2 regions of the Serratia sp. NFX21 genome follow, and region 1 is predicted to be linked to the other one. Evidence: riboswitches for the same ligand, from Rfam matches in the RefSeq annotation. Region 1 holds a riboswitch; the other holds the start of a gene.

Evidence for each region. A riboswitch is a leader RNA that binds a small molecule or an ion and turns the genes downstream of it on or off. The one in region 1 is predicted to bind thiamine pyrophosphate.
Region 2: linked by a shared signal. The riboswitch ahead of tenA (thiaminase II) and the one ahead of thiC (phosphomethylpyrimidine synthase ThiC) in region 1 are both predicted to bind thiamine pyrophosphate.

Annotation. Positions count from the first base shown of each region.
Region 1 covers NZ_CP183196.1:785,782-790,781, reverse strand. The annotation lists gene nfi (deoxyribonuclease V) at 1-163, opposite strand, end outside; gene hemE (uroporphyrinogen decarboxylase) at 173-1,237, opposite strand; gene nudC (NAD(+) diphosphatase) at 1,278-2,045, opposite strand; gene ACNT1W_RS03665 (Rsd/AlgQ family anti-sigma factor) at 2,145-2,648, shown strand; TPP riboswitch at 2,688-2,812, shown strand; gene thiC (phosphomethylpyrimidine synthase ThiC) at 2,928-4,871, shown strand; gene thiE (thiamine phosphate synthase) at 4,864-5,000, shown strand, end outside.
Region 2 covers NZ_CP183196.1:3,810,788-3,815,787, forward strand. The annotation lists gene gap (type I glyceraldehyde-3-phosphate dehydrogenase) at 1-586, opposite strand, end outside; gene ACNT1W_RS17905 (GlxA family transcriptional regulator) at 666-1,640, opposite strand; gene ACNT1W_RS17910 (LLM class flavin-dependent oxidoreductase) at 1,718-2,740, opposite strand; TPP riboswitch at 2,911-3,013, shown strand; gene tenA (thiaminase II) at 3,076-3,756, shown strand; gene ACNT1W_RS17920 (ABC transporter ATP-binding protein) at 3,753-4,508, shown strand; gene ACNT1W_RS17925 (ABC transporter permease) at 4,505-5,000, shown strand, end outside.

The DNA.
Region 1 (5,000 bases):
AGCGCAGGATGGCGATAGCGGCGCGAGTCACCGCGCCCTCCTGCTCAAAGCCCACGTCGGCACCGGCGATAAAGGCCGGTGGAACGACCAGGAAATCATCCTGGCGAATGACTTCGGAGGCGCGCAGCCGTTGTTCTGCACGCAGGGCTTGAGTATCTATCACATCCAATCCTTAACGATGGTATTTCCCCGACTGCGCGTGGACGGCTTCAACAAAGGCACCGGCGTTCTCCGGCGGCACGTCCTGATGAATACCGTGGCCCAGGTTGAACACATGCCCTTCGCCGTGGCCGAAACCGGCCAGAATGGTTTCCACTTCCTGGCCGATGCGCTCCGGTGACGCATACAGCATCGAAGGGTCCATGTTGCCCTGCAATGCCACTTTGTCGCCCACGCGGCGGCGTGCATCGGCAATATCGGTCGTCCAGTCAAGACCCAGTGCGTCACAACCGGTTGCCGCCATCGCCTCCAGCCACTGGCCGCCACCTTTGGTGAACAGCGTGACCGGCACACGGCGGCCGTCGTTTTCACGCAGCAGGCCGTCAACAATCTTGTGCATGTAATGCAGTGAGAACTCGCGGTAGTCACGACCGGTCAGCACGCCGCCCCAGGTATCGAACACCATCACCGACTGCGCGCCGGCTTTAATCTGGGCGTTAAGATACAGAATGACGCTGTCTGCCAGCTTATCCAACAGCAGGTGCAACGTCGCCGGCTCGGCGTACATCATTTTTTTCAGTTTGGTGAAGGCCTTGCTGCTACCGCCTTCCACCATATAGGTCGCCAGCGTCCACGGACTGCCTGAGAAACCGATCAGCGGCACTTCGCCCTTCAGCTCGCGACGGATGGTACGCACTGCGTTCATCACATAACCCAGCTCCACTTCCGGGTCGAACGCCGGTAGCTTGTCGACATCGGCACGACTGGTGATAGGCGAGGAGAAACGCGGACCTTCACCGGTTTCGAAATACAGGCCCAGCCCCATGGCATCGGGAATGGTGAGGATATCGGAGAACAGGATCGCCGCGTCCAGTGGGAAACGGCGCAGCGGCTGCAGCGTGACTTCACAAGCCAGCTCCGCGTTCTTGCATAGCGACATGAAATCCCCGGCCTGGGCGCGGGTGGCCTTGTACTCCGGCAAATAACGACCGGCCTGACGCATCATCCATACAGGGGTCACATCCACCGGCTGACGCAGCAGTGCGCGCAGGTAGCGATCGTTCTTCAACTCATTCATTTATGGGGCTCCCTTATTCATCTGCCGGTATTGTAGCGATTTATTGCTCACGGCATAAGGCTACGGTGTCCTCTATCAGGCGACGCGCTACCGTGCCGGGCGGCGGTAATAGCGGCAACCGATCGTAGCGGTACCAACCGGCGTTAAGCAGCTCTTTCGGATCGTGGCGGATCTCGCCGCGGTGGTAATCGGCCATAAAGGCCATCATCAACGAGTGCGGGAACGGCCAGGGTTGTGAGGTGACATAACGCAGGTTTTTGATTTCAATATTACTTTCTTCCATCACCTCGCGTGCGGCCGCCTGCTCCAGCGTTTCGCCAACCTCGACAAAGCCGGCCAGTACGGTATGAATACCGCCGCGATGGCGCACATGTTGTGCCAGCAGGATCTCATCGTCACGCCGAATGGCAACGATCACGCAGGGGGCGATCTGCGGGTAGTAGCGCTCCCGGCAGTGACCGCACAGGCAGGCACTTTCGGTGCGGCTGAGATGCATTTCATGGCCGCAGTAACCGCAGTAGCGATGGGAACGGTAAAACTCGGCCAGTTGTACGCCCCGTCCGGCAAGCTGGAACAGCCCGCGATCCAGTTCTAACAGTTGGCGTACCGATCCCATCTCCTGCGGCATTGCGTGGCGCACCAGCCAGACCGGCAATCCTTCCCATTCGCCAATAACACGAGCCATTCTTCCCAGCAGGGAAAATGACGCGGCCAAACCGCACGGCAATTCACCGTTCGGTAACCAAAGTTTGCTTTCATGGCTGACGATCCACCAGCCATTTTCATTACCCGTTAATGCAAGTTCCATATCGTTGTTGCACAACCTCAGCTTCACTGGCACTCTACAAATCGGCCTTGTTACATTTTAATAACTTACTGTTACGTTTTATTACTTACGGAGTCAAACATGCTCAACCGTTTGGAAAGCCTGACTCAGCGCGTTGGTGGTAGTAATGAATTAGTAGATCAATGGCTTCAGGCACGCAAGCAGTTGCTGGTCGCCTATTGTGCCCTGGTGGGCATTAAACCTAACAAAGAAAAGCATACGCCGCTGAATGAAAAAGCGCTGGAGAACTTTTGCCATAATCTGGTGGATTATCTCTCCGCCGGCCATTTTCATATCTATGACAGAATAATCAAGCAAGTGGAAGGCGCATCCAGTCCGAAAATGTCTCTGGCGGTCAACATCTATCCCAAGCTGTGGGCCAATACCGAGCAGATCATGGCTTTCCACGATCGCTATACCGAAGTGGATATCGATCAGGACCTGTGTCTGGAATTACATCAGGCGTTATCCGATATCGGTGAAACGCTGGCGGCTCGTTTTACCCTTGAAGACAGGCTGATCCAACTGGCGGCTGAAACCTGGCAGCAGGCTGAGCCGGACAAAACGCTGGATCCAGCCGGCTAAAATTTTGTAGTCTTTTTTATTATCCCTCCTATACTGGAGGGCATCTTGTCGGAGTGCCTAGCGCCTGATTTGTTCATCAAATTGGCCAGGCTGAGACCGTTAATTCGGGATCCGCGGAACCTGATCGGGTTAATACCCGCGAAGGGAACAAGAGTAATCTATCGCCACAGGCAGGTGACCCCGATTTGGGATAATCCTGCTTTGCCGGCCAGCATCATTACTCCCTCCGAGCTCCAGACAAGCAACTTTCCCAACCCAACACACTGGTAGGAACTTGCTATGTCTAACGTTAACAAACCCCGCGCTCGTAAAGAGCAACGCGAAGAAGCCCAGCAGTTTATCAACACCCTGCAAGGCGTTTCCTTCCCCAACTCACGCCGGATCTATCTGCAGGGCTCACGTAGTGACCTGCAGGTGCCAATGCGTGAAATTCAGCTCAGCCCGACGCTGATCGGTGGCGATAAGGACAACCCGAAGTACGAGCCAAACGAAGCGATTCCGGTGTACGACACTGCCGGCCCTTACGGTGATCCCCAATCAGAACTCAACGTGCATAGCGGCCTGGCGAAGCTACGCGCCGGTTGGATCGCTGAACGCGGTGATACCGAAGCGCTCAAGGGCGTCAGTTCAGGTTTCACCCAGCAGCGCCTGGCCGATGAAGGCCTGGATCACCTGCGCTTTGAACATCTGCCGTTGCCGCGCAAGGCACAACCGGGCAAACGCGTGACCCAGTTGCACTACGCGCGTGCCGGCACCGTCACCCCGGAAATGGAATTTATCGCCATTCGCGAAAACATGGGGCGCGAGCGCATCCGTGGCGAGGTATTACGCCACCAGCATCCTGGCCAAAGTTGGGGGGCCAACCTGCCGGAGAATATCACGCCGGAATTCGTTCGCCAGGAAGTCGCCGCAGGGCGCGCCATCATCCCCGCCAATATCAACCACCCGGAATCCGAACCGATGATCATCGGCCGTAACTTCCTGGTGAAGGTTAACGCCAACATCGGCAACTCGGCGGTGACCTCCTCGATCGAGGAAGAGGTCGAGAAACTGGTGTGGTCCACCCGCTGGGGCGCGGATACCGTGATGGATCTGTCTACCGGCCGCTATATCCACGAAACCCGCGAATGGATCCTGCGTAACAGCCCGGTGCCAATTGGCACGGTGCCTATCTATCAGGCGCTGGAAAAGGTGAACGGCGTGGCGGAAAACCTCACCTGGGAAATGTTCCGCGATACGCTGCTGGAGCAGGCGGAGCAAGGGGTTGACTACTTCACCATTCACGCCGGCGTGCTGCTGCGCTACGTGCCGATGACCGCCAAACGCCTGACCGGCATCGTTTCCCGCGGCGGTTCGATCATGGCCAAATGGTGCCTGTCACATCATCAGGAAAACTTCCTGTACCAGCACTTCCGCGAAATCTGTGAGATTTGCGCCGCCTATGACGTTTCTCTTTCCCTCGGCGACGGCCTGCGGCCGGGCTCAATTCAGGACGCCAACGACGAGGCACAGTTCGCCGAACTGCACACTTTGGGTGAGTTGACCAAAATTGCCTGGGAATATGATGTGCAGGTGATGATCGAAGGCCCTGGCCACGTGCCGATGCAGATGATCCGCCGCAACATGACCGAGGAGCTGGAGCACTGCCACGAAGCACCATTCTATACTCTTGGCCCACTGACCACCGATATCGCTCCGGGTTATGACCACTTTACCTCCGGCATCGGGGCCGCGATGATCGGCTGGTTCGGCTGCGCCATGCTGTGTTACGTCACGCCAAAGGAGCATCTCGGGCTGCCGAACAAAGAGGACGTCAAGCAGGGGCTGATCACCTACAAAATTGCCGCTCACGCCGCCGACCTGGCAAAAGGCCACCCCGGTGCGCAAATCCGCGATAACGCCATGTCCAAGGCGCGCTTCGAATTCCGCTGGGAAGATCAGTTCAATCTGGCGCTTGATCCAGCCACTGCTCGCGCTTATCACGACGAAACCCTGCCGCAGGAGTCCGGCAAAATCGCCCACTTCTGCTCTATGTGCGGGCCAAAATTCTGCTCGATGAAAATTTCGCAGGAAGTTCGCGACTATGCCGCCGCGCAAGAAGCGGCCAAACCGATAGCAGTGCAGCTAACCGGCATGGAAAAGATGTCGGCCGAGTTCCGCTCACGCGGCAGCGAGCTGTACCACAGCGCCGGTAACCTGCAAGAGGAATTGAGCAATGACTGATATCACCACGCCCTTCCCCGCCACGCCTCACAAGTTGGGGTTATACCCGGTAGTCGACAGCGTTGAATGGATTGCCCGTTTGCTGGACGCAGGCGTCACTACCCTTCAACTGCGGATTAAGGATCTGCC
Region 2 (5,000 bases), 2.2 Mb from region 1:
GCAGGTCTTTTTCCGGTTGGTCATGCAGCGCCTGGCTATTGGTGTAGGCATGGGTGGTATTCATCAAACCGTATTCAATACCAAATGCCTGATGCAATACCTGGGCGGCAGGGGCCAGGCCATTAGTGGTACAACTGCCGTTGCTGACCACAAAATGTTTGGCCGGATCGTATTGCTGATGGTTAACGCCCAGCACCAGCGTAATATCATCGTCCTTGCCCGGTGCCGAGATAATGACTCGCTTGGCACCGCCTTGGGTGATGTGCACTTCAGCCTTGGCTTTGTCGGTGAAGAAGCCCGTCGCCTCAATCACTACCTCAACACCCACGCTGCTCCATGGGATGGCAGCCGGATCTCTTTCGGAGAAAACATGAATCGGTCGACCATCGAGCAGCAACTGGTTCTCACCGGCTTCGACGCTGGCTGCCAGAGTGCCTGAAAGCGAATCGTATTTCAGCAGGTGCGCCAGGGTTTTGCTGTCGGTCAAATCATTGATTGCCACAACCTGAAAGTCGCTGCGACCTAACGCTGCGCGCAACACGTTCCTGCCGATCCTGCCGAATCCATTAATGCCTACTTTGACCATGATCTACTCCTTCATTATTGGCTCTGTCACCAATCTAAACCGGAGATATCAGTGTCGTAAATGACGTTTGCAGATCAATTTAGGCCAACATGCGGGAATGAAAACGCTCGCGATATTCGGTAGGTGAGAGTTGCAAATGCCGCTCAAAAACGCGCCGCAGATTGAGGCCATTGCCAAACCCGCAACTGATGGCGATTTGCTCAATACCTTCCGCACTCTGCTCCAGGCGTTGCCGGGCCAGATATAAACGCCCTTCTTCAACAAATTTGGCGGGGGAAATACCGGTTTCACGCGTGAACACCCGGGTAAAGTTACGCGGACTCATGGCAACCCGTTCCGCCAACTGCTCAACGGAAAGGTCTGCGGCCAGATTCTCCAGGATCCACGACTGAAGATCGCGGATTGGGCCAGGGGTTTTAGCCTGATTTAAAGGATAACGGCTGAACTGCGCCTGACCACCAGGCCGACGCAGGAACATCACCAGATCTTGCGCCACTTCGCGTGCCTGAACAAAACCGTAATCGTCTTCCACCAGAGCCAAGGTGAGATCGAAGCCGGAACTGACCCCGCCCGAAGTCCAGACGGAACCATCCTGCACGTACAACGGCCCATTTTCGACCTGCACTTTTGGAAAACGAGTCTGCAAGGTTTCCAGCAATCGCCAATGGGTGGTGGCACGGCGTCCATCCAGCAAACCGGCTTCGGCCAGCAGCAACGCCCCACCGCAAACCGACGCAATACGCCGCGCCTGGGGTGCGGCACGCCGTAGCCAGTCGACAACATAGGCACTCTCCTCCTCGGTCGCGCCTTTTCCGGTCACTATGATGGTGTCGCGTTCCTGCTCTGGGTCGAGATCTGAAAGACGATGATCGGCCAACAGATTCAAGCCGGACGACCCATGCACCACCCGGTGAGATTGGGTGGTGACGATCGCCATCCGGTAGAGCGGAGCGTCGTTGGGCCTCAAGCGGTTGGCTTGCATCAGGATGTCGGCGATGCCTGCCGACTCGAATAACATGCCCCCTTCGGGGACGATAATCAGAAAAGTATGCATGTCCTTAAAATACAAAATGAGCAAAATAAGTCAAGCCCGCCACCGGAGAGGCTGGCGGGCTTTCGGTACGCGACTTATCAGCGCCAGTCCAGCGCCGGTGCAATATGCTTCAGGATCGACTCAATCACATGGGCGTTATACTCAACGCCCAACTGGTTTGGCACCGTCAGCAACAAGGTATCCGCTTCGGCAATGGCTTCGTCCTGCGCCAGCTGTTTGATCAGCAGCTCCGGCTCGGCGGCATAGCTGCGGCCGAATATCGCCCGGGTCTGATCGCCGATATAGCCCACCTGATCGCCTTCCTGCCCGCTATTGCCGAAGTAACTGCGGTCCTGCTGGTTCATCAGCGCAAAAATGCTGCGGCTGACCGACACCCGCGGCTCTCGTTTATGTCCTGCCAGCTTCCAGGCCTCGCGGTAAGCGCGGATCTGTTTGGCCTGCTGCACGTGGAACGGCTCGCCGGTTTCGTCGTTTTTCAGCGTCGAGCTTTGCAGGTTCATCCCCAGCTTCGCGGCCCAAACTGCCGTAGCGTCTGAGCTGGCACCCCACCAAATACGATCCCGCAGGCCGGCGGAGAAAGGTTCAACGCGCAGCAGGCCAGGAGGATTAGGGAACATCGGCTGCGGGCTGGGTTCGGCAAAGCCTTCACCGCGCAGCGCGTCCAGCAGCACTTCGGTGTGGCGGCGGGCCATATCGGCTTCGGTCTCGCCGTCCGCAGGCGTGTAACCAAAGTAACGCCAGCCATCAATCACCTGCTCGGGAGAACCGCGGCTGATGCCAAGCTGCAAGCGTCCGCCTGAAATCAGGTCGGCGGCTCCGGCGTCTTCAACCATATACAGCGGGTTTTCATAGCGCATGTCGATCACGCCGGTACCAATCTCAATACGCTGGGTTTTGGCACCGATGGCAGCCAACAGCGGGAATGGCGAGCCAAGCTGGCGTGCAAAGTGATGCACGCGGAAATAGGCCCCATCCGCCCCCAGCTCTTCTGCCGCGACGGCCAGGTCGATCGATTGCAGCAACGCATCGCCGGCCGAACGGGTGCCCGACTGTGACGAAGGCGTCCAGTGGCCAAAAGAGAGAAATCCAATTTTCTTCATGGGTGGTGTCCTTAGGTTCAATTATGACCGGATTACAGTGACAAATATGCCCCCTGTCAGGCCAGAAAAATTGTCTTCGACCGCACTAAACGAACCGTTTTTGGCAGAGAAAATCCTCCAGGTTTCCCCCCGCCCAAACATTGTAATCAAAAAGTAAATATCGTATAACAGGCTCCTCCGAGGGGTGTCCTGTAATGGGCTGAGATGGCGCAAGCCGAACCCTTTGAACCTGATCTGGGTCATGCCAGCGAAGGGACGGGTCGGCAATAACGCTATCAGTCATTGCCTGTTCATACCTCAGCGCGCCCGGATCTCCACTCACTTTTGGAGGTCCCATGTTTACTCCCCAATTCGACGACGGTCTCTACGGCCAACTGCGCCTGCGCGCCGGTAGCCACTGGCAGGACTATGTCGCTCACCCCTTTATTCAGCAACTGGCCGCCGGTACGCTACCCGAACCTGCTTTCCGCCGCTATCTGACCCAGGACTATCTGTTCCTGATCCACTTTGCCCGCGCTTACGCCTTGCTGGTCAGCAAACTGCGCACCCTGCCGGAGATGCGCACGGCCACCGCCTCGCTCAATGCGATTGTCGCCGAGCTGCCTTTGCATCTGGCCTATTGCGCCGACTGGGGCCTCAGCGAGCCGCAGATTGCCGCCGAGCCAGAAGCCGCAGAAACCCTCAATTACACCCGTTATGTACTCGATATCGGCCACTCCGGGGACGCTCTCGACCTGCTGGCGGCGCTGTTGCCCTGCGTCGCCGGCTATGCCGAGATTGGCCTGCGGCTGCTGGGCGACCCTGCCACGGTGATGGAGGGCAACCCTTATGCCTCGTGGATCCGCAACTATGGCGATCCGGGCTATCTGGCCGGGGTGCAGGCCGCTATCGATCTGCTGGAAAACGTCGGCCGCCAGCGCGGTGCAGAAAGCCGCCTGGGCGAACTGTCAGAGATTTTCACCACCGCCACCCGGCTGGAATCTGCCTTCTGGCAAATGGGGCTGAATGCCCAATGAGTATAGGCAACGCGCAACACCATGGCGTTCGGCCGGGTATTCAGGTACGGGATTTAACCCTGCGCTTTGGTCAGCAGGTGATTTTCGAGCGACTGAGCTTCGATATCGCAGGTGGCAGTTTTGTCGCCCTGCTCGGTGCCAGCGGCGCGGGGAAAACCAGCCTGTTGAAGATTATTGCCGGGCTGGAAAAACCCACCTCCGGTTCGGTGACCGGCAGTGACGGCCTGCCGATTGCCGGGCGCATCGCTTATATGGGGCAAAAGGATTTGCTCTATCCGTGGCTGACCATTGACCAGAACATCAGCCTCGGCGCGCGGCTGCGCGGTGAAAAGGTCGATCGGCCCTGGGCCGAGCACCTGCGGGAACGCGTGGGGCTGAGTGGTTATGGCAATGCCTTGCCTGCTGCGCTGTCCGGTGGCATGCGTCAGCGCGCCGCCATCGCCCGTACCCTGTATGAACGCCAGCCGATTGTGCTGATGGATGAGCCTTTCTCGGCGCTGGACACCATTACCCGCGCCATGATCCAGCAACTGGCCGCCGAACTGCTGGCGCAGCACACCGTATTGCTAATTACCCACGACCCAATGGAAGCCTGCCGTCTCAGCCATCACCTGCTGGTATTGTCCCGCTATCCCGCCGGTATTGACGATAGCCATGTTATCGAAGGTTTGCCGCCGCGCGCACCGGACGATCCTCAACTGCTAAAAAGCCAGAGCGAGCTGTTGTTGCAACTGGTGAGGGCCGCCGGATGAAACCACAGATTGAAAGCCGTCTGTCGCGGATGCGCCGCAGCCTGACGGTGTTTGCCGGCCTGCTATTGCTGTGGGGTCTGGTCACTCTGGGTGATATTGCGGCTTTTCTGCTGCCTTCACCCTCTTCAGTCGCGCAGGCGCTGTGGAACAACCGGGCTTACCTCGGTTACCACACGCTGATCACCGCCGCCGAGATCGCCTGCGGCCTGCTGGCCGGGGTGTTGCTCGGTGCCGTACTGGCGCTGTGCATGATTTATTCCCCGCGGCTGCAACGCTGGCTAATGCCGCTGGTGCTAACCAGTCAGGCTATCCCGGTGTTTGCACTGGCCCCGCTGTTGGTGCTGTGGTTCGGTTTTGGCATGAGCGCCAAGGTGGTGATGGCCGTGCTGGTGATCTTCTTCCCGGTCACTTCAGCCTTCTTCGACGGACTGCGCCGGGTCAATAACGATTATCTCGATCTGGCCCGCACCCTGCGCGCCTCTCCCTGGGCGC